One region of the Paenibacillus sp. FSL E2-0177 genome, then DNA from elsewhere that is predicted to be linked to it. Evidence: riboswitches for the same ligand, from Rfam matches in the RefSeq annotation. Region 1 holds a riboswitch; each other region holds the start of a gene.

What was found. Region 1 has a riboswitch for cyclic di-GMP ahead of MHI25_RS11115 (DUF6612 family protein). Riboswitches for the same ligand answer to the same signal wherever they lie in the genome.
Region 2: another riboswitch for cyclic di-GMP. It lies ahead of MHI25_RS30090 (NPCBM/NEW2 domain-containing protein); the one in region 1 lies ahead of MHI25_RS11115 (DUF6612 family protein).
Region 3: another riboswitch for cyclic di-GMP. It lies ahead of MHI25_RS03610 (transglutaminase-like domain-containing protein); the one in region 1 lies ahead of MHI25_RS11115 (DUF6612 family protein).

Annotation. Positions count from the first base shown of each region.
Region 1 is NZ_CP150307.1:2,510,451-2,518,451, reverse strand. Features, by position in the region: gene MHI25_RS11135 (FAD-dependent oxidoreductase) at 1-683, opposite strand, end outside; gene MHI25_RS11130 (FprA family A-type flavoprotein) at 700-1,938, opposite strand; gene MHI25_RS11125 (CapA family protein) at 2,208-3,224, shown strand; gene MHI25_RS11120 (NADH-dependent flavin oxidoreductase) at 3,303-4,424, opposite strand; gene MHI25_RS11115 (DUF6612 family protein) at 4,579-5,427, opposite strand; cyclic di-GMP riboswitch class I at 5,545-5,636, opposite strand; gene MHI25_RS11110 (RNA polymerase sigma factor) at 5,840-6,358, shown strand; gene MHI25_RS11105 (DUF4179 domain-containing protein) at 6,342-7,955, shown strand.
Region 2 is NZ_CP150307.1:6,764,711-6,772,711, reverse strand. Features, by position in the region: gene MHI25_RS30115 (alpha/beta hydrolase) at 394-1,188, shown strand; gene MHI25_RS30110 (sensor domain-containing diguanylate cyclase) at 1,227-2,216, shown strand; gene MHI25_RS30105 (helix-turn-helix domain-containing protein) at 2,468-2,863, shown strand; gene MHI25_RS30100 (EAL domain-containing protein) at 3,054-3,902, shown strand; gene MHI25_RS30095 (hypothetical protein) at 4,018-4,584, shown strand; cyclic di-GMP riboswitch class I at 4,742-4,828, shown strand; gene MHI25_RS30090 (NPCBM/NEW2 domain-containing protein) at 5,087-8,001, shown strand, end outside.
Region 3 is NZ_CP150307.1:792,007-800,007, reverse strand. Features, by position in the region: rRNA gene MHI25_RS03620 (23S ribosomal RNA) at 1-1,919, opposite strand, end outside; rRNA gene MHI25_RS03615 (16S ribosomal RNA) at 2,153-3,710, opposite strand; gene MHI25_RS03610 (transglutaminase-like domain-containing protein) at 4,078-4,887, opposite strand; cyclic di-GMP riboswitch class I at 4,901-4,981, opposite strand; cyclic di-GMP riboswitch class I at 5,056-5,138, opposite strand; gene MHI25_RS03605 (class D sortase) at 5,258-5,917, opposite strand; gene MHI25_RS03600 (GtrA family protein) at 6,020-6,427, opposite strand; gene MHI25_RS03595 (glycosyltransferase family 2 protein) at 6,414-7,394, opposite strand; gene MHI25_RS03590 (phospholipid carrier-dependent glycosyltransferase) at 7,492-8,001, opposite strand, start outside.

The sequences.
Region 1 (8,001 bases):
AAATGAGATTGGTCGTGCAGCGTAATTCCGGTAACATACTCAGTTCCTGTTATAGACGCTACATCAGCTCGAAGAATAACCTTCACACCTGCTTGTTCAAGGTTCTCTTTAAGGAGCTGTGAGGATTTCTCATCAAGCTGTCTGCCCATCAACCGGTGAAAAGCTTCGATCACCGTTACCTGATATCCAGCTTCATGCAGCGCCCAAGCGGTTTCGATTCCCTGCACTCCCCCACCGATTACGGCTACATGGCTGCCATCCTGCAGGTTTTCTTTCAATCTGTCCGCGTCGTTCATATCCCGGAGGGTATGAACATTGTTCAGGGCGAAGCCCTCAAGGGAGAGTGCACGATTCTTCGCTCCCATACACAATAAAAGCTTATGATAAGAAACACTCTGCCCATCTTCTGTCACAACTATTTGCCGGTCCGGGTGGACAGAACGGATTCGGGTCGAGGTTTTTACGGAGATACGGTTATCGCGGTACCATTTTTCCTTTTTAATCAGCACCTTCTCACTGTGCAGGTCGGTAAACAGCCCCTTGGTCAGCTTAATCCGGTTATAGGGCAGTTGACTTTCCTCCCCGAGGATCGAAATTTCCGATTCTGCGTCTTGATCACGGATGGCTTTGGCGGCATGGACGGCGGCTACTCCTCCGCCAACAATAACGTAATGTTTTGTCATCCTATGTTCCTCCTCCCTAAAATGAACTCAGCAGCAAATCCGAAACAAATTCAGCCGCATTTTTAATTTTTTGAACTTTCTCAGGCTCTTTCGGGGAAAATCTGATTCGTACAGGGAACTCTACATGTGTCATCCCCGTGGTTTTAATAACCTCAGATGTGCTTTGCACCGTCATGTTTGTTCCATTCAGATAATCCTGAATGACTTCAATGGCTTCACCACTCCAGCCGTAGGAGCCAAAGGCTGCAGCAAGTTTACCTTCCAGATTCATATTGTGCAATTCTTTCAGAATGTTCTCCAGGTTCCCAATCATGTCCGCGTATTTAGTGGAGCTGCCAATAAAGACCGCGTCCGCTGACGTTATGCTGTTCAGAATATCAGTGGCACTACTTTTATCTGCATCCCAGACCTCTGTCTCTATATTATTTTCCTGCAAGCAATCCTGTATGATTTTGGCCATCTTCTTGGTACTGTTTTTGATGGTGGTATATACGATGGTTGCCTTTTTTCCTTGCGTTGTTTCACGGCTCAATGTGGCGTACATCCCGATATATTTACGTATGTCCTTCCGGATCACAAATCCATGGGAAGGAGCGATCATCCGGATCTCAAGATCCTTAACAGCCTCTAACAGGGTTCTTACATATCTTCTGTGAGGATGAATAATTGCTGCGTAATAGCCCTCGAAATCTTCCGTAATATCAAACCCGGCTTCATCGCTGAATAGATTCTCCACCGCAACATGCGTGCTGAAAATATCACAAGGAAATAAGATTTGATCTTCGATACAATAGGTGATCATCGTTTCTGCGGTATGGAGATACGGTGTTTCTTTAAACAGCAGCGTTTTCCCGCCAATATCCAGCTTATCTCCGTCTTTAACCACCAGGAAGTTCCGGCTATGAAGCTTGTACATTTCCTGCAATTCGGGAACAGCAATCTCGGTGCATACGATCGTGGCATTTGCAGCCTTGGCAGCGAGAGCTGCCAGTCCACCAGAGTGATCAGGCTCTGTATGATTAATTACAATGTAATGGATATCTAGAAGATCAATCATTTCACCCAGACACTCGGCATATTCACGTCCGAATTCCATATCTACGGTATCAATGACAGTTGGCTTACCTGTTTTTAATAAATAAGAATTATAGGTAGTTCCTTTTGCCAGAATCAGGCGGTGAAATGGAACCTGGCGGTTATCGATTTTGCCTATCCAGTAAGTATCCTCGGCGATTTTTTTGAATTGTGTACTCATTTCTTTAACCTCCAATGTTTGATTGATAATGTTTATCAACAACCTTATTTTATTATGGCTGCCAAACAAAAAAGAGGATTTGAATCAAATTATAAAAGTTTGAAAAAAATGAATACCTTAAATTTAGACGATCTAAATAAAGTGATTATGCGTTGGGTCACATTTTAAATAAAAAGCCACACAAATGTTTGCACTTCGCCTTAAAGAAAGAATAACCCCTAACAACTTTATGCCATATCCTAATGAAAATAATAAAAAGGTGGATATCCATGACTGAAATACAAATAGCTGCTGTGGGAGATCTAATGGTCAAACGTTATATTATTTCGGATGCTAAACAGCCTGACGGAACCTATTCGTTCAGCCCCCTGTTTGCAAAAGTAGCTCCTTATCTGAATCAGGCTGATTTGACGATTGGCAATCTCGAAACCACCTTTGCTGGAAGCGGCCCCGAATGCCGGAAAAGCCCCCGATCAGGCGGTCCGATATTCAAATGTCCAGACGAACTGGCCCCTGCACTTAAGGAAGCCGGATTCGACGTATTAGTAACGGCCAACAATCATTGCATGGATTATGGTGCCCCGGGTCTGGTTCGGACGTTACGAGTTCTGGACCGTAATGGAATCGACCACACGGGAACAGCTAAATCATTAGAAGAATCCAAGAGAACGCTTATTAAAAACGTCAAAGGAATTACGATTGGCATCCTCTCCTACACAGCAGGAACCAACCGAATTCCTGTACCAGTGAGTAAGCCATGGCTGGTTAACCGGATATCTACGCCCAAGATCATTCGGGAGATTCGAGATTTAAAAAAGAAAGTCGATCTAGTCTTGCTTTATCTGCATTTCGGAAGCGAATATCGTTACACTCCAAACAAGAGGCAAAAAGAGCTGGTCAATCTCTTTTTTAAAAATGGCGCCGACATCATACTGGGGTCTCACCCACATGTTCTTCAACCGTTAGCGCTTCGTGGAAAAAAACAATTCGTTATTTACTCATTGGGGAATTTTGTTTCTACTAAACTAATGAATATTCCTTATACACAAAGCGGTATCATTCTTACGCTTAAAATAAAGAAGGATGAAAAAGGACACACGAGTATAACTAACGTAGGTTACATCCCGACTTGTGTAGATCGAAGAATAAAAAGCGGCAGGAAAATTACAGAGATCATCCCCATCCGCGACGCATTAAAGAGAAGCGACACCGACATAAAAACAGAACGGCGAAATCTCATGAATCGAATGTTGAAACATACGACAACAATCTTAAAGAGGGAATAGAGTCGTTACAGAAAAATAACGTTCCGCGGAATTTACCGCGGAACGTTATAGATTTAGACCTCAAAACTGTGTTTGGGTTTAGCGTAAACGATCAGGCATCATTAATTTAAGGAATTCTAGAATACCATTCTCTACTACAAGTTCTTCTCTATCTTGATCAGCAAGTACTCTTCTGATGAGATCTTCTTTACCCTCCAGTACTTTACTTGTCCAATGAGGATCAATGATAAGAGACCGTCCTACTGCTACTAATTCAGCATTTGTCAACGTGTCCTCTGCGTCCTGTTTGGTACGGATATCTCCTACCCCAATTAAAGGTATACGGCCTTTGATTTTCTCATGCACATATTGCAGGATTGATTTTTCTTTAAAATCTTCTGATGCAGATACTTTCTTGAAGTCCCCTAATGAAATATGCAGATAATCCAGCTTTTTATCAGCTAATTTATCAATGAGATAAAAGGTATCGGTGATTTTAATTCCAGGCTCTTCATATTCTTCTGGAGAAAAACGATAACCGACAATAAAATCCTTAACCTTTGAATTGTCAACAACAGCAATAACTGCATCCACTAATTGGTTAATGAAATTAAATCTTTTTTCTAAGCTTCCTCCCCATTGATCTTCACGACGGTTGGAGTGTGGAGAGAAGAATTGTTGGATTAAATATGTGTTTGCTCCATGAATTTCTACCCCGTCAAATCCAGCTTGAATAGCACGTTGAGTCGCTTTTTTAAAATCCTCAGTTACACCGAAAATTTCATCTTCTGTTAATGCTCTTGGAATTTCTGCATTCGGGCGTTCAGCAGCAATGGCGCTGGAGGAAACGGGTTGTACGCCACGCAATATTTTTGAATCTGTCATTCTTCCTGCATGGAATAGCTGTAAAATAGCCTTTGTTCCATTTCGTTTAATAGTAGATGCTAATCGGCTGAGGCTAGGAATAAATTCATCGGAGGAAACACTAAGTTCACCTTCCCATCCTTTTCCACCCTCTTGTACATTTGCTGCCGCAGTGATGACCGCACCTACTTCGCCCGTTCTTAGCGAATAGTATTTCAATTCATCTTGTGTTACTACACCGTCATAAAAGCTCATTCGCGTGGTCATTGGAGCCATAACCACTCGGTTTTTTAATGTCAGCCCTCTGCGAAAAGTTAATGCTGTGTCTAGTGCTATCATCTTTTTCCCAACTTTCATTAAATTATATTTAGATAAAATATTATATACATGCGCATACATATAAATTACAGCAATGATTTATTCTTGTCAACTAATAAAGAACTGCTATTGAATACAACAAAAAGCGCTGTTCATTGGAACAGCGCTTTTTGCTCGATATGAATGGTCCTTATTATTCTAGTTCGGCCGGTTTTACAATGGCTGCACCTTTATTATTTTTGGAATATTTAGCTTCGATTTTCGTGGTGTATGTATCTTTGGCTCCATCACTTACCAGCACATAACTCAGATCGACTGTCAGCTTTTCCGTTTGCCAGGTCTTAGTATTGACGAATAATTTCCACGTTACGCTTTTGGGTTGAACTGTCTCTCCATCCCAGAGGTTCTCCTGGTCATAGAGTTTGATTATCCCCTTAGCTGCTGTCGGATCGGTTACCGTGAATTGTAAGACTGTTTGTGCGCCAGCAGTGCTGACTTTCATGGATTTTTTATAACTTTTGACCGAATCAAGCATGGAAACAGGATCGTATTGGCCTTTAGAGTAAAAGGCATCCCATTCCGTTTTCTCCAGTCCAAGCCAATATTGTGCATCAGGATCGATTGGCTCCCCGTCATCGTCGTAACCTTCATCTTCAGATTCATCGATCAGTTCACTTCCGTCTACAAGATAGTAAAACTCCTTGTCATTGGCATATAGACTGTACGATGTTTCTAAAAGACTACTAGCGACAGTGCCTGCTGCGGCAAAATTCGGCAGACGGTTGATATCCAGCTTCAGAGTGTTGGTGTTGCTGATACGCACCCCGCCGCTTTGAATATCCTGTTTTTTGGTCACATCCAGATGGAAATTCTTTATTGCTTTGGAGGCTGCCGTTACTTTGCTGATCATCTGATCCGCGGTTACTACTGTTGAGGTAGCTGCTGACACTACTCCTGGATTAGACATCCATCCGATCGTTCCGGACAGCAATAAAGCACCTACTGCCAAACTAGTACCTATTGTTTTGAAAAAACTGTTCATGTACTTCCCCTTTCGGCCCCTTGCGATAATGTAACGCCGTATAGGTCGAAATAATAAAAGAGCTCAAAATAGACTACATATTCTTAGAGCTATCCTTTATGCTTCATAAGACATCCCTATGGCGGCCTGGCGATCATTTCCTTCTGTCGAAAGGTTTTAGACCCATGGCTTTGTGTCATCATCTTTCGATGATTTTACCTTTAACGCGGACATTCAATTAGTTTTAATAGATTACGGACGCATGTCCCACCGCTAATTTTATCATGGTTATAATTACCTGTAAACGACTTATCTTCCATTCGAATTCGCTATGATACTCAGAAGAAATACTACAATCAAAATGAAAAATGAACGATTACATACGCTTATAAGTCTTATTAATGAGAACAGTAAAGACAGGGGGTGCAGCAAAATGAGTGACCGGGAAATTTTCGAGCTCTATAAAGAACAAGTATATTATTTTTGTTACTACTTAATGAAAAATCAGGCAGATGCGGAGGATATTTCCCAAGAGGTATTTGTAAAAATTATCTTAGCGGATAAGTCGAAGGTAAGAAACTTGAAAGCTTGGATTTTACGAATTGCTTCGAATGAGTGCAACAGTGTGATCAAAAGGCGTAAGACGGGGTGGATGAAAGAAGTACGTAATTATTTACTATCCAGGTCTGAGGAATCAAACCCTGTAGAAAAACGTTTGGATCGACAGGAAACTAAAAAAGAATTACAAGGGTTATACAGTCAGCTTCCTGACAAAATCAGAATGGTAGTAGTCCTTCGTTTTATAAACGAATTGACTGTACCCGAGATCTCTAAAGTTATGAGCATACCCGAAGGAACTGTAAAATCCAGACTGAACAAGGGACTTAAAATACTAAATAGAATGGGTGGAACCCAACTAAAGGAGCTGAATAGTAATGAGTCTGTATATTGAAAAAGATAAACATATTCCCCGACCGGATTATGATTTGATGTGGACTGCCATAGAACAAGAAGCATATACACGTCAAAGAAATCAGCATGCCTCCCAGAATACTCCTAGGTCTAATAAAAAGGTTATTCCTATCAGTATTGTCTTCTCTTGCCTCTTACTTGTAGCCATTCCTGTATTCGCTAGTATGACGATTAATTGGGATAAAATTGGTGGTCGAAGTGTGAGCAATGCATTAAATAACGGCATCGGTCAACAGTATAATCTTCAAACTTCCAGTTCAGGAGTAACAATGAATTTGAACGGTGTTGTAACTGATGGAGAAAAAATGAAAATGCTGTTATCACTTGATACTAAATCTGATCTATCCAAATATACTGGATTTGCTACAGAGGAAAACATCATGACTAGTGAATCCGGTGCCAAGGCAAAGGTATACGGTTATTTAGAATACGATCCTGAAAGCCAGAAACTCATTGGAGTATATGAGACACCTGATACATTAAAGGATGATAAAAAGGACTATAGGTTTGAAGCACGGAATCTCATTTTTTACAGTGATCGGAATATTCCCTTACAATCTAATCATCAAGCAGGGGATACTATCAATACTGGAGTTAAGCAATATCCAAGCCTTCAAATCGAATCCGTTCGATATGTTTCCAATCAAACCATTATCCGTTACAAAGTCGCTGCATCACCATCTGACTTAGGACGGGGTAATCCACATTTGGTAGTTAGTACTGGTGGTCAAAAGAATGAAGCAATTCCAACCATCATGCCTAACGAAGGATCGGATTTATTTATTGAACAGGTTTTCAATATAACTGAATCAGATTGGAAGGAAGCTAGTCTTCATTTTAGTTACATTGAAGAAGCGAAACGATTTTCAGGTACGTGGAAGTTCGATTTTAAAGCAGATGGACAAAAAGCAAGTGAGGCGATTTACACTAAGAAACTGTATAACAGTCCTGAATTTCAAGAAAAGACCGGCATAACCTTAGATCAGCTAGTGGTTACCCCTTTGGATATCCAAATTCTAATAGATGAAAATGATTCGCTTAAAAAAGGAATTGCCCACTATAATACCGCTCAGTTGGTTATAGGTGATCAAACAATCACTGGGGGTTGGAATTTGAAAGGAGATCATTCCGAAAGCTACCAGCATTTATTTCAATTCGAATCTCCGGAATGGTATAACGACTGGTCCGATGTTCCAATGAAACTTATATTAAAGGATGCTGTCATTGAGAAACGTGATACTACTAAGAATTGGATCACTATAAACAAACCTAAAGAAGAAAAGCAGTTCACTTCACTTGATGTCGATGGGTTAAAAATTGAATTCACTTACTATACTGAGGGCGAAAATTTGATTGTCGAATCAACATCCAAATCTTCTGGCTTCAAAAGCGTTAACCAAACTACGTTACGGATTAATGGCAAAGAAGTGGTGCCTGAAATTACACCTAAGGGCATGATATCTACAGGAACTAATATTGATAGCTACAAAGATATCCCTTTCGACGAAAAAATCGAACTGAACCCTGGTATCTATAAATATAGCGATCCTAGCCGGAACGAGGAAATTAAACTTTAATACAGGAAGTTAATCTATGTCCCGCCCTTTCTAGTTAATCCTAAGG
Region 2 (8,001 bases), 2.7 Mb from region 1:
CCACGGAGTCTTACGGACCCAGATGATGTTATTCGCAAATTTTCAGCCTTTTGAGAAGGAATTCGGACTCCAGAGACGCTATTTCATATAAATCGGCCCATATTTTGTGCTTTCGCGCCAATAGCTGCAGTGGAGTCCGATAGCAATTCAAATGTGGAATAATGGCGCATTTAAGGTCTGCTCGGTCCGCTAACCAATTTTTTCGGACAAAATGTGATCGGATTAAACGCAGAGGTACCCCAGCACGCTACCATTTTGCCAAATGATGACCCAAACGGGAGGCTACATAAAACTCCGCTAGAGATTAATCTAGCGGAGTTTTTTCTACGCTTGATATTTCCAGGGGAACCCTGCAAAATAGAGAGAATGCTAACTATAGAGGAGTTATATGAAATGAACGATGTTATGGTGCGGAATCATGTAAAAGTCATTGGAGCAGGAGAAAAAACTATCCTTTTTGCGCATGGATTTGGGTGTGATCAAAGCATGTGGCAGTTTATCACGCCATCATTTGAGAAAAAGTATCGAATCGTTCTATTTGATTATGTAGGCTCAGGCCATTCAGATTTAAGCGCATATACATCGGATAAATATCATACTCTCCATGGTTATGTACAGGATGTACTAGATGTTATCGAAACATTTGAACTCAAGGATCTTATTTTTATAGGCCATTCTATTAGCTCTATGATCGGTTTGCTTGCTTCAATCGAGCGGCCGGATTATTTTAATAAAATGATTATGATCGGACCTTCCCCACGTTATTTAAATGAGGGAGATGCTTATTTCGGGGGCTTCGAAAAAAGTGATATTACTGAGCTTCTGGATATGATGGAGATGAATTTCGCGGGCTGGGCTAGCTTTATGGCTCCACTTGCGATGAATAATCCTGACCCAATGTTGACTAAACAGCTGGAACGAAGCTTTATTTCGGCCGACCCTATTATCGCTAGAGAATTTGCGGAAGTTACATTTTTTTCGGATCATCGAGAAGATCTGCCTAAAGCGACAGTGCCTACACTCATATTGCAATGCTCGGATGATAGTATCGTTCCTATAGAAGTAGGAGAATATTTACATAGACACATGAATAATAGTACGTTCCGGTTAATGGAGGCCAAGGGCCATTATCCACATATTAGCCATCCGCAGGAGACCATTACTTTGATTAATGAGTATCTTGGGTGAGATGGAGAAGATTATGGTGTTGAAAGGATATTTAGACAATGGATGACCGGTTAAAATATGCGCCATGCGGATATGTTTCCATTACCCATGAAGGAATGATCCTCGATGTGAATCAAACCTTTTTGGATGGGATGGGATATCAACAGGTTGATTTGGTGAATAAACATTTTGAATCTATCATGTCTACGGCCAACAAGCTTATTTTTCATTCATACTTCTATCCTTTTATCAATCTGAATGGACATGTAGAAGAGCTATTTATCAATTTGAAGGACAGCAAGGGGCAAGCCGTGCCTTACTTGTTAAATGGCAGACGCCTTGAGTGTGAAGGTGTAGAGGTCATTGATTGTATTCTCGTACAGATGGGCAAACGTATTGATTATGAGCTAGAGTTACGATCTGCGAAGAAGCAAATAGAAGAGGCGTATTGGGAAAAAGATCAGGCGCTGGCAAAGCTCAAACAAATCCACCTGGAAATCGAGCAAAAGCAAGCTGAATTACTGGAGATGAATGCCGTTTTAGTAGAGCTATCTACTACAGACAAGCTTACTGGATTAAAGAATAGAAGGTTCCTGCAAGAAAAGCTGGAAGAACAGATTGCAGCGTATCAACGTGATCAGGCGCCTTTTTCATTATGTATTCTAGATATTGATCACTTTAAAAATGTGAATGATAGCTACGGTCATCAGATGGGTGATTATGTCCTGGAGAAATTGGCGAGTGTCCTGAAGTCCCAATCTCGTAAAGAAGATATCGTAGCTAGGTATGGTGGTGAGGAGTTTATCCTTTTGCTGCCTAATACAGATTCAGCGGATGCCACGGCAATAGCGGACAATTTGCGGCAATTCATAGCCAGCTCCACTTGGGAGATTGGCAGCATTACGGTAAGCATTGGCATAGCTACCTTTGAAGCAACCGATACAGACATCACTCTTCTGGAAAAAGCTGATCAAGCGCTTTACGTTTCTAAAGAACAGGGGAGAAATCGCGTTACGCATATTATGGATTTGAGTGAAAAGCTTCTTTAATTGGAGGCTTTTTTTGTTATTTATAAACGATACATCCTCTTTGCTCTAATTGCTCTAAAATGTCTGTTCCCTTCAAGCTGTGATTCCATCTGAGATCCAGTTTCTCTAATCGTTCAAGCTGTAAAAGGGAATTCGGAATTTCATGAATGGATCTCCTTTGTAAATCGTATTGGCATCAAGCCTATGTGACAACGTTACGATAGAATATAACAGGATGATGATTTATTATCAGTATGTTGGCATACAAAACTATGGAATGTGGATCATGCCTACATTATCTATTCGGGGATTATGGCGATCTGGAAGTGATCCATCCCTCCAATATAAGAGTGCTGTCTGCGGTGGCTATGAATGATACTGTATTATTTGAGATTAAACATGAGCCTTTTAAGCAGATGCTTGCCGATTACCCGTTGATTAAGGAGCAATTGATGCTGCTGCAAATGGACCGTTTATTTTTATCGAATCGGTTATTATATGAAATGAAATTTCATGATGCGAGAGCGCGTGATATGATCGGAACGTTAAGGGAGACGGCTACCCTTGTGCTTAAAGATCTGCAAGAGCAAAAGATTATTGAGATTCAACATCAGCAGATCACCGTGTTAGACCCGGCGTATTTACTGGAGTATACGGATTTCGATTGAGAAGAGCCGTTCCGGGATCTTTTTCAGAGAATCGATTATTAAAGGGGTTATGAATGTGGCTTGTAATCATTGTGTAGTAAGAGAGCTGAATTTTCAAATCAAGGCTCATGGTGAGCTTAATCTTAGGGTTTTACCTGAGGTTATTCATCACTTGAGTAGAAGTAATACGATACATAAGGTGGAAGAAAATGTGATTACAATTAAGGAGGCTGGGGTGCGGGATTTTCTGGATTTCTGTAATGACCATATGGAGTCGGAGCAGCTTGAATTCCGTATAGATGACCAAACATGGAGACCTCTATCCGAATTACCCACTGTACTTGATATGGAGTGGATTGATGAGGTTATCACTAAGGGTCTTGTTACTTGCTACTTCCAACCGATTGTGAACGTAAGGGAAGAGATTTTTGCATACGAGCTCCTATCCAGATTTAAAAAAGAAGACGGATCTCTTATCTATCCTAATGAGATTTTTGCGGCGGCACGGAATCGTGGGCGTTTATATGCTTTAGACCGGTTATGTAGAATGACGGCTGTAAAATATGCTGCACCCTTAAATAAAAAAACGTTTATTAATTTTATCCCAACGTCGATCTACGCTCCAGAGTTCTGCTTAAGATCAACCGTTGAACTGGCCAATCAATTAGGCGTCGATCCTTCTCTTTTTGTCTTTGAAGTTGTTGAGACGGAGAAAGTGGATGATCTCGCTCATTTGAAAGCTATTTTGACATATTACAAGGATCGGGGATTTGAATACGCTTTAGATGATGTTGGTGAGGGCTTCAGCACGATCGAGATGTTATTGGAGCTTAAACCCCATTACATGAAGCTGGATATGAAATATGTTCAGGGTGTGTCCAGCGATCTGAACAAACAGAAAATAGCAAAGCAATTTTTAGAAAAAGCTTTAGAAATCCAATCCGTTCCTTTAGCAGAAGGTGTGGAGTTTAGAGAGGACTTTGAATGGCTTAAGCAGAGTGGTTATCAGTTGTTTCAGGGCTATTTATTTGGAAAGCCTGATCCTATTCCCAAACAGTAATCCTAATGAGTATATATCCGTCCAGAGGATGAGATGAATTTCAGGTCAGAGTCTGAGTACAACCAACCCCCGGGGTTGTATAATTTAGGTAATTGAAAAGGGGGACGGGATGGATATGAAATGGCATCAATTTGTAACGCGCTGGGCAGATTCTAGGGGCTTTGATGGACGAGAGATTGATTATCAATGGCCTTCTCCCTCATTTCCGGTCATCAGTATTCGCAGTAATCTAGGGCGATACTCAGGTCAGGCGTATGGTCGTGGAGGTAAACCCCGTGTGAAGACAGCCGTTGGATTAATCGCTATTGGAGATGTAGCTGTCGGATTGATTTCCATAGGTGCGATAAGCGTGGGCGTATTATCCTTAGGAGCAATATCACTGGGAATGTGGTTAGCGATCGGAGCAATAGCACTTAGCTGGCTTGGCTTCGCAGTGGGAGCGATTGCGATTGCAGGCGTGGCTGTAGGAGCGATCGCAATCGCGGAAAAAGCGTTGGGGGCCATCGCCATAGGGGATACGGCATTTGGTGCGATAGCGATAGGCAGGATCGCTGGGGGTGCCATAGCTATCGGACAATGGGCATATGGTGTAATCGCAGTTGGCGAACATGGTTTCGGATTAATTCCCGTCACGGGCGATGTGTGGAATTGGTTCCGGCGTTTGTTTGGATCGGGGAGTTAAGTAGACCTACAGTCCTAAAGGATGTCCTTCTCTTCCGGGATAGTCGATAAATAATATCTATCACATAAGAAAAACTAATTGCAATTACCTATACTCATTTCATACCAATTAATCATGCGATCAGATCTAGGCTTATGTTACTCTTTGAATGTATTCGAAACTTCATAGGCAAACCTATGGAAATGTAGGGACGCAAAGCTATAGGGACTAAGGTTATCATAACTATTGTCAGCCAGCTGCCAAAGAGTGCGTAACGCTTTTTGTTAAAATATAAGAAAGTATAAGTTATACACCTATACTTAATATCTTATATTTCTCGCTTAAACGCTTACCGTCCTTATAAGGACGCCGAAGGCGTTTATGCTTGTTAAGGTTTAATAAAAATTAAGTCTTAATTTTTAGGCGACTTTATACGCAATCAAGCTACTCTTTTGGGGTAGTTTTTTTTGTGCCCATTTTTGGGCACTGGAGAGATTCATATGACATCTGGGGGTAAGAAGAGATGAAGAAAATGATTGCGATCGCTACATCGGCGGCCATGTTGGCCAGTTTTTCGAGTGAGGCAGGTTATGCTTTAGCAAGTGAGGCAAGCAAGGTAAATGTAACAAAAACAGTGGCGCAAAGTAAGGTTAACTTATTAAGCAACGCCTCGGTTATTCCGTTTGAGCTGTACGGCAAGGATGCTCTAAATGCCTATAATGAGGTTTTTAGAATGAATCCAGCAAATATTAAATCCATCACAAATAACGGTGGCAACTACTCAGGCTCGCCTATAGCTAAGGCTATGGATGGGGATATGAGCACGCATTGGGAGACTGGCAAACCGAATAGTTCAACGTTTACGAATGAGGTTGTGTTTGTTTTCAATGAGTCCACTGAATTAAATAGAATGGTATACGCGGCTAGGCAATCCGGTGCGAAAGGTAAAGGTTTTGCTCAAGAATTTGATATCTACGGCTCCACTACCGATGCGGGTGATTTTACGCTCGTGTCTTCTGGAGAATATACAGGCTCAACCGGTGATGTAGTGGAGATTCAGTTCGCACCTACGGCTTTTAAGAGACTTAAATTTGTCTTCAAAAAAGCGAACCAAGATTGGGCGAGTGCGGCTGAGTTTTCTTTTTATAAAGAGGATAGTGTCTCTGCTAAAATGAAAAAATTATTTACAGATGATACCTTGAGCCAAGTTAGTGCTGCCTTTAATACGACAGAGAAATTAACAGCTTTAGAGAATGAAGTGCAGGCACATCCACTGTATGCGCAGTTTAAAGAAGAGATAGAGAATGCAAAGATCCTTTTGAAGAACCATCAGGTAGAGGCAACGGCAGCCAAGGTTTCGAAGCTAAAAGGGTATGGAACAGCCTATGAAAATGCCTATAGCCAAGCTTATAGAATGCCGAATGCAAACGTATCAAAAGTAACGGTGAACGGTGGAAGCTACCCAGGTACGAAGCCTGAATATATGCTGGATGACCAGCCCACTACGCATTGGGAAACGAACAAAAACAATGATGCAAGCTTCACGAATGAAGTCGTGTTTGAACTAGCGCAAGCGGAAGTGCTGGACAGAGTGGCTTTTTTGGCTAGAGATAACCGCAAAGGATTCCCAGAGGCTTTTGAAATCTATGCATCAGAGACGAGTAAAGGAGAGACCTTCCAACTTGTATCTAGCGGAACCGCGATTAGTACCAATGACTTTCTGGAATTTAAATTCGAACCGACGAAGTTTAAAAGATTAAAATTTAAGTTCACAAAAGCTAATATCAACAGACCTTTTGCGGCTGAATTTAGATTTTATACAGAAGATAAAGTAAGCGAAGCTGTAAATGGTATTTTCACAGATGGAACGATGAGTGCGGTTGTGCCTGCTTATAATAGCGTCGAAGCAATCAACGAATTAGAAGAAGCGGCAAAAGTACATCCGCTCTATCCAATCCTGAAAGATTCTTTGGATTTAGCTAAGAGGCTAGTGAATGGTGAAGTTCAAACCGAAGGCACCATCATTGAGGCGGAACAACGTGGAGATATGAAAAAGCATGCGCAGGAAAACCTGAGAATTGGTTTTGGTACGAACAACCAGCCTACAGGTCTCGTTGCAATGCCTGGAGATACGATCAACGTTTATGTGGATGCAGCTTCTAACGATAAGCTACCTTCTTTAGTCTTTTCTCAACAAGAGGCCGCTTGGAATGTTTGGGCTAGAGGTGTGCAATTGCGTCCAGGTAAGAACATTATAACCGTTCCTGAATTTGCTATGAATAGTTATTATGCACATGAAGTGACTAAGGGCGGCACCGTTTATATCGTAAATCCCTATACAGCAGAGGAACAAGGGAAAGCGCCATTGATCCGCTTCGAAGGTTTAGAAAAGATTCCTTTTATGACCAAGACCACGGATCCAGAACAATTCAAAACCTTCTTAATCACATACAAACAAAGACTAGACGAAGATAAAGCGGCTCATCCAAATGTTCAAGATCGTAAACTCATAGATGTGGTAGAACTGGCCAGCGATCATGTTATTTTCACAGGAACGGCGACGGAGGCGTACAACAAATATATTACGCAAGGAAATAACCCGCTGGACACCGTAACTGGGTATGACACCTGGATGAAGAGTATTTTTGCCTTCTATGGCCTGGATGGCAGTAGCGAGATTCATGATGCCAAGCTAATTCGTGAGAATATTCGCTTGATGCAGCCTTATGGTGCGATGTATGCAGCGGGAGATCATACAGGGATCCAACTTGGAACAGTAGGAACCATGGTAGGTGATTTTAACAAAGCTTATCCGGGCTGGGGACTGAATCACGAAATCGGGCATCGCTTGGCTATGGGTGAACGGGAATATGGCGAAGTAACTAATAATATGGTGTCTATGTTTATGTCTGTCGCGGCGAATTCGATAGATAATCGTATACCGTATGAATCAGATATCTATAAATATGTCCTCGAAGAAAACAAAGTGGTTATGAATCAGCAGGGCTTATTTGCACAACTCGGAGCCTATTGGCAGCTGGAGCTGGCACATCCGGGATACTGGACAGAGCTGACCAAGCTATATCGGGAGCGGAAGGTCATCCTTACCAACGGTGACAATTCTAAGCAGCAGTATTTGGTGGAGTTCTCCTCCGAAGTACTGGGATTAGATTTAAGCAGCTATTTTGCCAGACATGGCTTCACTGTGAATCCTGAGACAAAAGCGAAAGTAGCCAAGTATCCGGCACCGCAAAAGTTATGGTATTTAAATAACTCGGTGATTAATTATGAGGGAACTGGAATAGCGGATAAAAATCTGGCCATTAAGGTTAATATCACACCTAACACCACGGCTAGAACGAACACGTTAAGTTTCAGTATAGATAAAGAGCTTAAGCAAGACTTTTTAGGATATGAAGTGTATAGAAATGATGTGTT
Region 3 (8,001 bases), 1.7 Mb from region 1:
CATAGCTTCGGGTTACCCCTAACCACTCCCCTTAACCTTCCAGCACCGGGCAGGCGTCAGCCCGTATACTTCGCCTTGCGGCTTCGCACAGACCTGTGTTTTTGCTAAACAGTCGCTTGGGCCTTTTCACTGCGGCCCCCTCGTGCTATTCACACTACCGGGGCACCCCTTCTCCCGAAGTTACGGGGTCATTTTGCCGAGTTCCTTAACGAGAGTTCTTCCGCGCGCCTTAGAATTCTCTTCTCGCCTACCTGTGTCGGTTTGCGGTACGGGCACCTTCTCCTGGCTAGAGGCTTTTCTTGGCAGTGTGAGATCATGACCTTCGCTACTATAATTTTCGCTCCCCATCACAGCCCAGCCTTATCGATGTGCGGATTTGCCTACACATCAGCCTCACTGCTTAGACGGACATCCATCAGTCCGCGTCACTACCCTCCTGCGTCACCCCATCGCTCATAGCGGATTACGGTGGTACAGTAATTTCAAACTGTTGTCCTTCGACTACGCCTTTCGGCCTCGCCTTAGGTCCCGACTTACCCTGAGCGGACGAGCCTTCCTCAGGAAACCTTGGGCTTTCGGCGGATCAGATTCTCACTGATCTTTTCGTTACTCATACCGGCATTCTCACTTGTGTAGTGTCCAGCGCTCTTTTCAGTACACCTTCAACCCCTACACAACGCTCCCCTACCCCAGATACATACGTATCTAGCCATAGCTTCGGTGGTGTGTTTAGCCCCGTTACATTTTCGGCGCAGAGTCACTCGACCAGTGAGCTATTACGCACTCTTTCAATGGTGGCTGCTTCTAAGCCAACATCCTGGTTGTCTGTGCAACTCCACATCCTTTCCCACTTAACACACACTTGGGGACCTTAGCTGATGGTCTGGGCTGTTTCCCTTTTGACAATGGATCTTAGCACTCACTGTCTGACTCCCGGCAATAAGTATATGGCATTCGGAGTTTGACTGAGCTTGGTAATCCTTGCGGACCCCGCACCCAATCAGTGCTCTACCTCCACTACTCTTATACCGAGGCTAGCCCTAAAGCTATTTCGGGGAGAACCAGCTATCTCCGAGTTCGATTGGAATTTCTCCGCTACCCCCACCTCATCCCCGCACTTTTCAACGTACGTGGGTTCGGGCCTCCAGTGCGTGTTACCGCACCTTCACCCTGGACAGGGGTAGATCACACGGTTTCGGGTCTACGTCCACATACTAATTCGCCCTATTCAGACTCGCTTTCGCTGCGGCTCCACCTTCTCGGCTTAACCTTGCATGTTAAACGTAACTCGCCGGTTCATTCTACAAAAGGCACGCCATCACCCATTAATAGGGCTCTGACTTTTTGTAAGCACACGGTTTCAGGTTCTATTTCACTCCCCTTCCGGGGTGCTTTTCACCTTTCCCTCACGGTACTGTTTCACTATCGGTCGCCAGGTAGTATTTAGCCTTAGCAGATGGTCCTGCTGGATTCATACGGGGTTTCACGTGCCCCGCACTACTCGGGATCCGTCTCGGAGAGAATACAGTTTAGGCTACAGGGCTTTTACCTCTATCGCGGGCCTTTCCAGACCTCTTCACCTACCATATTCCTTTGTAACTCCATGTGAGACGTCCCACAACCCCTAAGAGCAAGCTCTTAGGTTTAGGCTGTTCCGCGTTCGCTCGCCGCTACTGACGGAATCACTATTGTTTTCTCTTCCTCAGGGTACTTAGATGTTTCAGTTCCCCTGGTCTGCCTCTACATTTCCTATGTATTCAGAAATGAGTAACTGCGAATTACCACAGCTGGGTTTCCCCATTCGGACACCCCCGGATCAAAGCTTGCTTACAGCTCCCCGAGGCAGTTTCGTTGTTCGCCACGTCCTTCGTCGGCTCCTGGCGCCTAGGCATCCTCCGTGTGCTCTTATTAGCTTAACCTTGATTCTTCCGAAGAAAAATCTCACTAATAACATTTACTTGTTTGCACAAGTTGCTAAAAGATGTTCTAAAACGCAAATTCGTTTCGGTATCCAGTTTTCAAGGATCAAGTCTTACTTGAGAGCTTAAACTCTCAAAACTGAGCAACGAGTGAGTAACAGGCCTAAACCTGAGATTGTGGAAGTTAAACTTCCGATTTGAATGTTCTCATTGCAGAGAACGATTCTCCATAGAAAGGAGGTGATCCAGCCGCACCTTCCGATACGGCTACCTTGTTACGACTTCACCCCAATCATCTACCCCACCTTCGGCGGCTGGCTCCCTTGCGGGTTACCCCACCGACTTCGGGTGTTGTAAACTCTCGTGGTGTGACGGGCGGTGTGTACAAGACCCGGGAACGTATTCACCGCGGCATGCTGATCCGCGATTACTAGCAATTCCGACTTCATGCAGGCGAGTTGCAGCCTGCAATCCGAACTGAGACCGGCTTTGATGGGATTGGCTCCACCTCGCGGCTTCGCTTCCCGTTGTACCGGCCATTGTAGTACGTGTGTAGCCCAGGTCATAAGGGGCATGATGATTTGACGTCATCCCCACCTTCCTCCGGTTTGTCACCGGCAGTCACTCTAGAGTGCCCAGCATTACCTGCTGGCAACTAAAGTTAAGGGTTGCGCTCGTTGCGGGACTTAACCCAACATCTCACGACACGAGCTGACGACAACCATGCACCACCTGTCTCCTCTGTCCCGAAGGCCGCCGCTATCTCTAGCAGATTCAGAGGGATGTCAAGACCTGGTAAGGTTCTTCGCGTTGCTTCGAATTAAACCACATACTCCACTGCTTGTGCGGGTCCCCGTCAATTCCTTTGAGTTTCAGTCTTGCGACCGTACTCCCCAGGCGGAGTGCTTACTGTGTTAACTTCGGCACCAAGGGTATCGAAACCCCTAACACCTAGCACTCATCGTTTACGGCGTGGACTACCAGGGTATCTAATCCTGTTTGCTCCCCACGCTTTCGCGCCTCAGCGTCAGTTACAGCCCAGAAAGTCGCCTTCGCCACTGGTGTTCCTCCACATATCTACGCATTTCACCGCTACACGTGGAATTCCACTTTCCTCTTCTGTACTCAAGCCACCCAGTTTCCAGTGCGACCTCAGGTTGAGCCCAAGGTTTAAACACCAGACTTAAATAGCCGCCTGCGCGCGCTTTACGCCCAATAATTCCGGACAACGCTTGCCCCCTACGTATTACCGCGGCTGCTGGCACGTAGTTAGCCGGGGCTTTCTTCTCAGGTACCGTCACTCCGGTAGCAGTTACTCTACCGGACGTTCTTCCCTGGCAACAGAGCTTTACGATCCGAAAACCTTCATCACTCACGCGGCGTTGCTCCGTCAGGCTTTCGCCCATTGCGGAAGATTCCCTACTGCTGCCTCCCGTAGGAGTCTGGGCCGTGTCTCAGTCCCAGTGTGGCCGTTCACCCTCTCAGGTCGGCTACGCATCGTCGCCTTGGTGGGCCGTTACCCCACCAACTAGCTAATGCGCCGCAGGCCCATCCCTCAGTGACAGATTGCTCCGTCTTTCATTCTTCTCTCAGGAGAAAAAAGAAATTATCCGGTATTAGCTACCGTTTCCGGTAGTTATCCCAGTCTGAAGGGCAGGTTGCCTACGTGTTACTCACCCGTCCGCCGCTAAGTCATTTTGAAAGCAAGCTTTCAAAATGACTCCGCTCGACTTGCATGTATTAGGCACGCCGCCAGCGTTCGTCCTGAGCCAGGATCAAACTCTCCAATTAGTATTGAAAAGAGCGATATGCTCATTTTGAAACATCTGACGAGAAAATTAATTCTCTAATTTTGGATTTCACTTACGTGAAATCCTACTCACTCGTTGTTCAGTTTTCAAAGATCAAGTTCTCGTTGGCGCCGTTTAATGTCTCAGCAGCAACTCTTATAATATATCATGTTGTCTTCAGAAATGCAAGCTTTATTTTTCGAAGCTTTTTATCAGCCTCGTCTGTATCGCCTGTACGCTGTCTAACAACGCTTACCTATAATACCCCAACTATTAATAGAAAAGCAACCCCTAATATAAAAATAAACAACTAGCTTAATAATTAAGCTAGTTGTTTATTTAATAGAGTTATGTTTCTAGCGACGAACTTAATAGTATTTTGCCGCAGTATATTTGCTTGAGGCTTTAATTAAATCGGTTTTCTTATCACTCTTTGAAAGTCCTGCATCCACTGTAGTATCAATGGTAACCCACTTCCCATTAAGCAACACTTCGTTCCAGGCATGATATTGCGTAACGTAGCTTGTATTCCCCATTACCAACTTAGCAGGAACATCTACACTCCGCAGCATTGCGGCAAAAAGAGAAGCGTAATCATAGCAAATCCCTTTTTTAGTAGTCAATGTCTTATCGATGCTTGGAATATAATCAGTAGTTACACTATTAGCAAGAGAGTAATCATATTGTACATTCGCAACTACATAGTTATAGATCGCTTTAACTTTCTCTTCGTCTGTTGTTTTGCCTTGTACTAATTGTTTAGCTTTGACAATCGCTTTATCAGAAGAACTCCATTTCACATTCTGTACGGAGCCCAAATATACGGAATTCGAGTCACTCATGGTTACGTCTACTACTTCGGAATATAATGCTTTGTATTTATTGCCGGTTGTATTCTCCAGAACAGAAACCTTATAAGTCCCATTTCCTTGTTGCAAAGGGAAGTCCTCAGCTTGTCCAGAAGCATACAAGTTATATGTATAGCTGCTGTTATCTTTGGTGATCATGAGTTTGATTCTTTTATCTTTCGGAATATCATAGTTAATACCAATAACACCTTGAGCCACTTTGGATGTAATCAACCAGCTGGCATCTGCACTTGCAGCTTGAGCTGTACTTACCGGAACTGAAGTCATTAGGACGAACAACGCCACCAGCATAAAATAAACCTTTTTCACGGATAAAACTCCTTTCGGTAGCTGGCTGCCATCCTTTCGGGAAGGCCCTTTAGCTTTGCGTCCCTACCTTTCGATAGGTTTGCCGTTATCGTATAAGCTCTATCTGTTCTAGCTTTACTAGATATAATTGATAGAATCCATTTGAAACAAACAAAAAAAGCCTCTTCATTCGGTAGCTGGCTGCCATCCTTTCGGGAAAAGGCCCTTTAGCTTTGCGTCCCTACCTTTCGGAAGGTTTGCCGTTATCGTGTTTAGCTTTCATAGTATAATACTATCATATTTATAGTTGTGAACAAGACCTAATTTACTAGATTACCCATTATTTTATAAATATCTCCCGGTATTTGTGTTTTCTTGTCATTCACTATTCTCATTTTGTTAATTTGGCATGAACAATCAGCCGATGCGTTGGATTCACTAGCGGATCACATGTAATCAGAGTAAGAATCTTATCCTTGTCATTCCCGTCAAGAACGGAGACATCACTCGGATCTACAACAGAAATATCGTATACCTCATAGTTAAACACCTGATCACTAGTCTTTACCGTGATAACATCCCCCACAACAACCTCATTCAATCTGTTAAACAAACGACCCGTAGTTCGAGCCCGATGCGCCGCGATTGCAGCATTCCCGATCTCTCCAAGGGGTGCCGTTTCTTTCATATGGGCTGCAGCATGTTTCATATTAGCTTTTGTAGCCCCTTCTAATACAGGCAGCTTCAAATCAATCTTATCGATTTCAATTAGTGCGATTACTTTGCCACCGACTTCAATCTCCGGTTCAGGCTTTTCTGTCTCTTGGGGTTGGGGCTGTGCCTGGGCATCCAGAACCGATTCCTCTGCTAACAGCTGAGTAACTTCAGCATACCTGCTCCTCAGATCTGACTGGGGAGTACTATCGGCAGTGCTTAGTTCAGCCGTTTCTAATAACTTCTCCTGCTGCCTGTCGTTGTACCATTCGTTAGCTGTCGGATATAACATGATAAGTATCCCAGCCAGTATGAGTAGATAGGAGAATTTACGCAATGTTATTCACCTCCGTATATTGTTTCTATGGTTATATACAAATCAAGCAGAAACAGCTACTTGCCTTTAAGCATAGCAACTCCTTCTGCCTGAAATTAATGTTTAAAATACCCATTTACGACTTCCAAAGAAATTGATGATCACCGTGATAAAGGTAACCAGCACCTTCGAGATCAAGACTTGAATACCTAGTTTGTCTGTCAACAGATGCATTAGCAGCAGTGATATTCCGAGCACTACCAGATTCAGCACGATAAACTTGACCAGCTGCACGCGGTCGAAGCCTTCTTTATTCCCCCGGTTGCGATCACGAAAGGTAACTTTTTTATTCAAAATAAAGCTATTCGCCGTGCCTGCACTATAGGAGATCACCTGCGCCAATGCGTATACCATCCCTAGTGAATTCAACAATGTAAAAATCACAAAATCAATAAGCGTATTGAGCAAACCTACGGCATTAAATTTGAGGAACTGTATGAATGCAGCGCGCAAGTTCTTATCTGACATCATTGTGGTCCTTCCGGCGGTCCAGTTGTTCTTCGTTCTGGTAGCCTTTAGTCTCACTAACAATATATAGCGGTCTATCTTTAGACTCGTCATAAATCCGTCCGATATACTCCCCAATCACACCCAACAGCATCAGAACGATACCGTTAAAGAGCAGATTAACGCCTACAATGGAAGCCCAGCCCGGAACCGTCCAGGAGGTAAAAAATATCTTTTGAAACAAGACGAAAAATAAATAGAGAAAGCTAGAGAATGAAAGGAAGAATCCAATATACGTAGCAATCTTAAGCGGCTTATGTGAAAAAGAGGTGATGCCATCTAACGCAAAACGAATCATTTTCTTCAGCGGATATTTGGTTTCTCCGGCAAAACGTTCTTCCCGTTCATATTCCACCATAGTCTGCTTGAAGCCAACCCAGCTCACCAAACCTCTGACATAGCGGTTCTTTTCTTTAAGTCCCCGCAGGACATCACATACCTTACGGTCAATAAGACGGAAATCGCCTGTATCCGTAGGAATATCCACACTTGTCATACTGCTGAGCAGGCGGTAAAAAAGCTTCGCGGTGACCTTTTTGAACATCGTTTCTCCGTGGCGCTTCAGGCGTTTCGCATATACAACGTCGTAGCCCTCTTTCCACTTCTCGATCATTTGCAAAATGACCTCCGGAGGATCCTGAAGATCAGCGTCAATAACAACAACCGCTTGACCTTCGGCATAGTCCATGCCAGCTGTAATCGCTACCTGATGTCCGAAATTACGCGAGAAGTCAATCAGCTTGACATGCTCGTCTCGTTCACAGATCTCCCGAATCATCTGGGCGGAACGATCACGACTGCCGTCATTGACGAAGACCAGCTCATAAGTATCGCCGCACTCGTCCATTACTTTTTTCAAACGTTCATAAGTATGGCTAATTACTTGCTCCTCATTGAACATGGGTACAATCACACTATATCTGGCTTTCACCTTTATTCCTCCTACAAGCTTTTTGGAGCGTTACATCCATCTACACTTCATAATAACGCTGCATTCATAAACTTATTTTATAGATTTTTATTAAATCCTAGAAAACCCAAGTTGGGAACCAACGCAGCATATCTTTCACGTAATCTCCACTGACCTGCATCCCTGACAGTACCGGGTAGAAAGCGATAAAGAGCAGCAAAGCAACGGCTACATAGACATACTGTACGTAACGGGCCTCAGGGAATTTACTATCCAGCAACTTCATTATATATACAATACCAAGAATCATAAATGGTACCATAGCAAAATAATGGTAAATAAATGTTTCTCTTGGGACAAGCATCCACGGAACATATTGCGAGAAGAAGGCGATCCAGATCATGTAGAGGTTCTTATCTTTACGTTTCAGCGTAATCCACAGCGTTGCCAGCATCGCAAAAATACCCGTCCACCAGATAAGAGGATTCCCCATAGTCACTATACTGCTGACCTGACCTTCCGGCAAACCTTCACCGCCGCTAAAGAACCAGACCGGTCTCTTCATAAACGGCCATTGCCACCATGAGGAAGCAAAAGGATGTGTAGCTACAAGCTGGCTGTGGTAGTT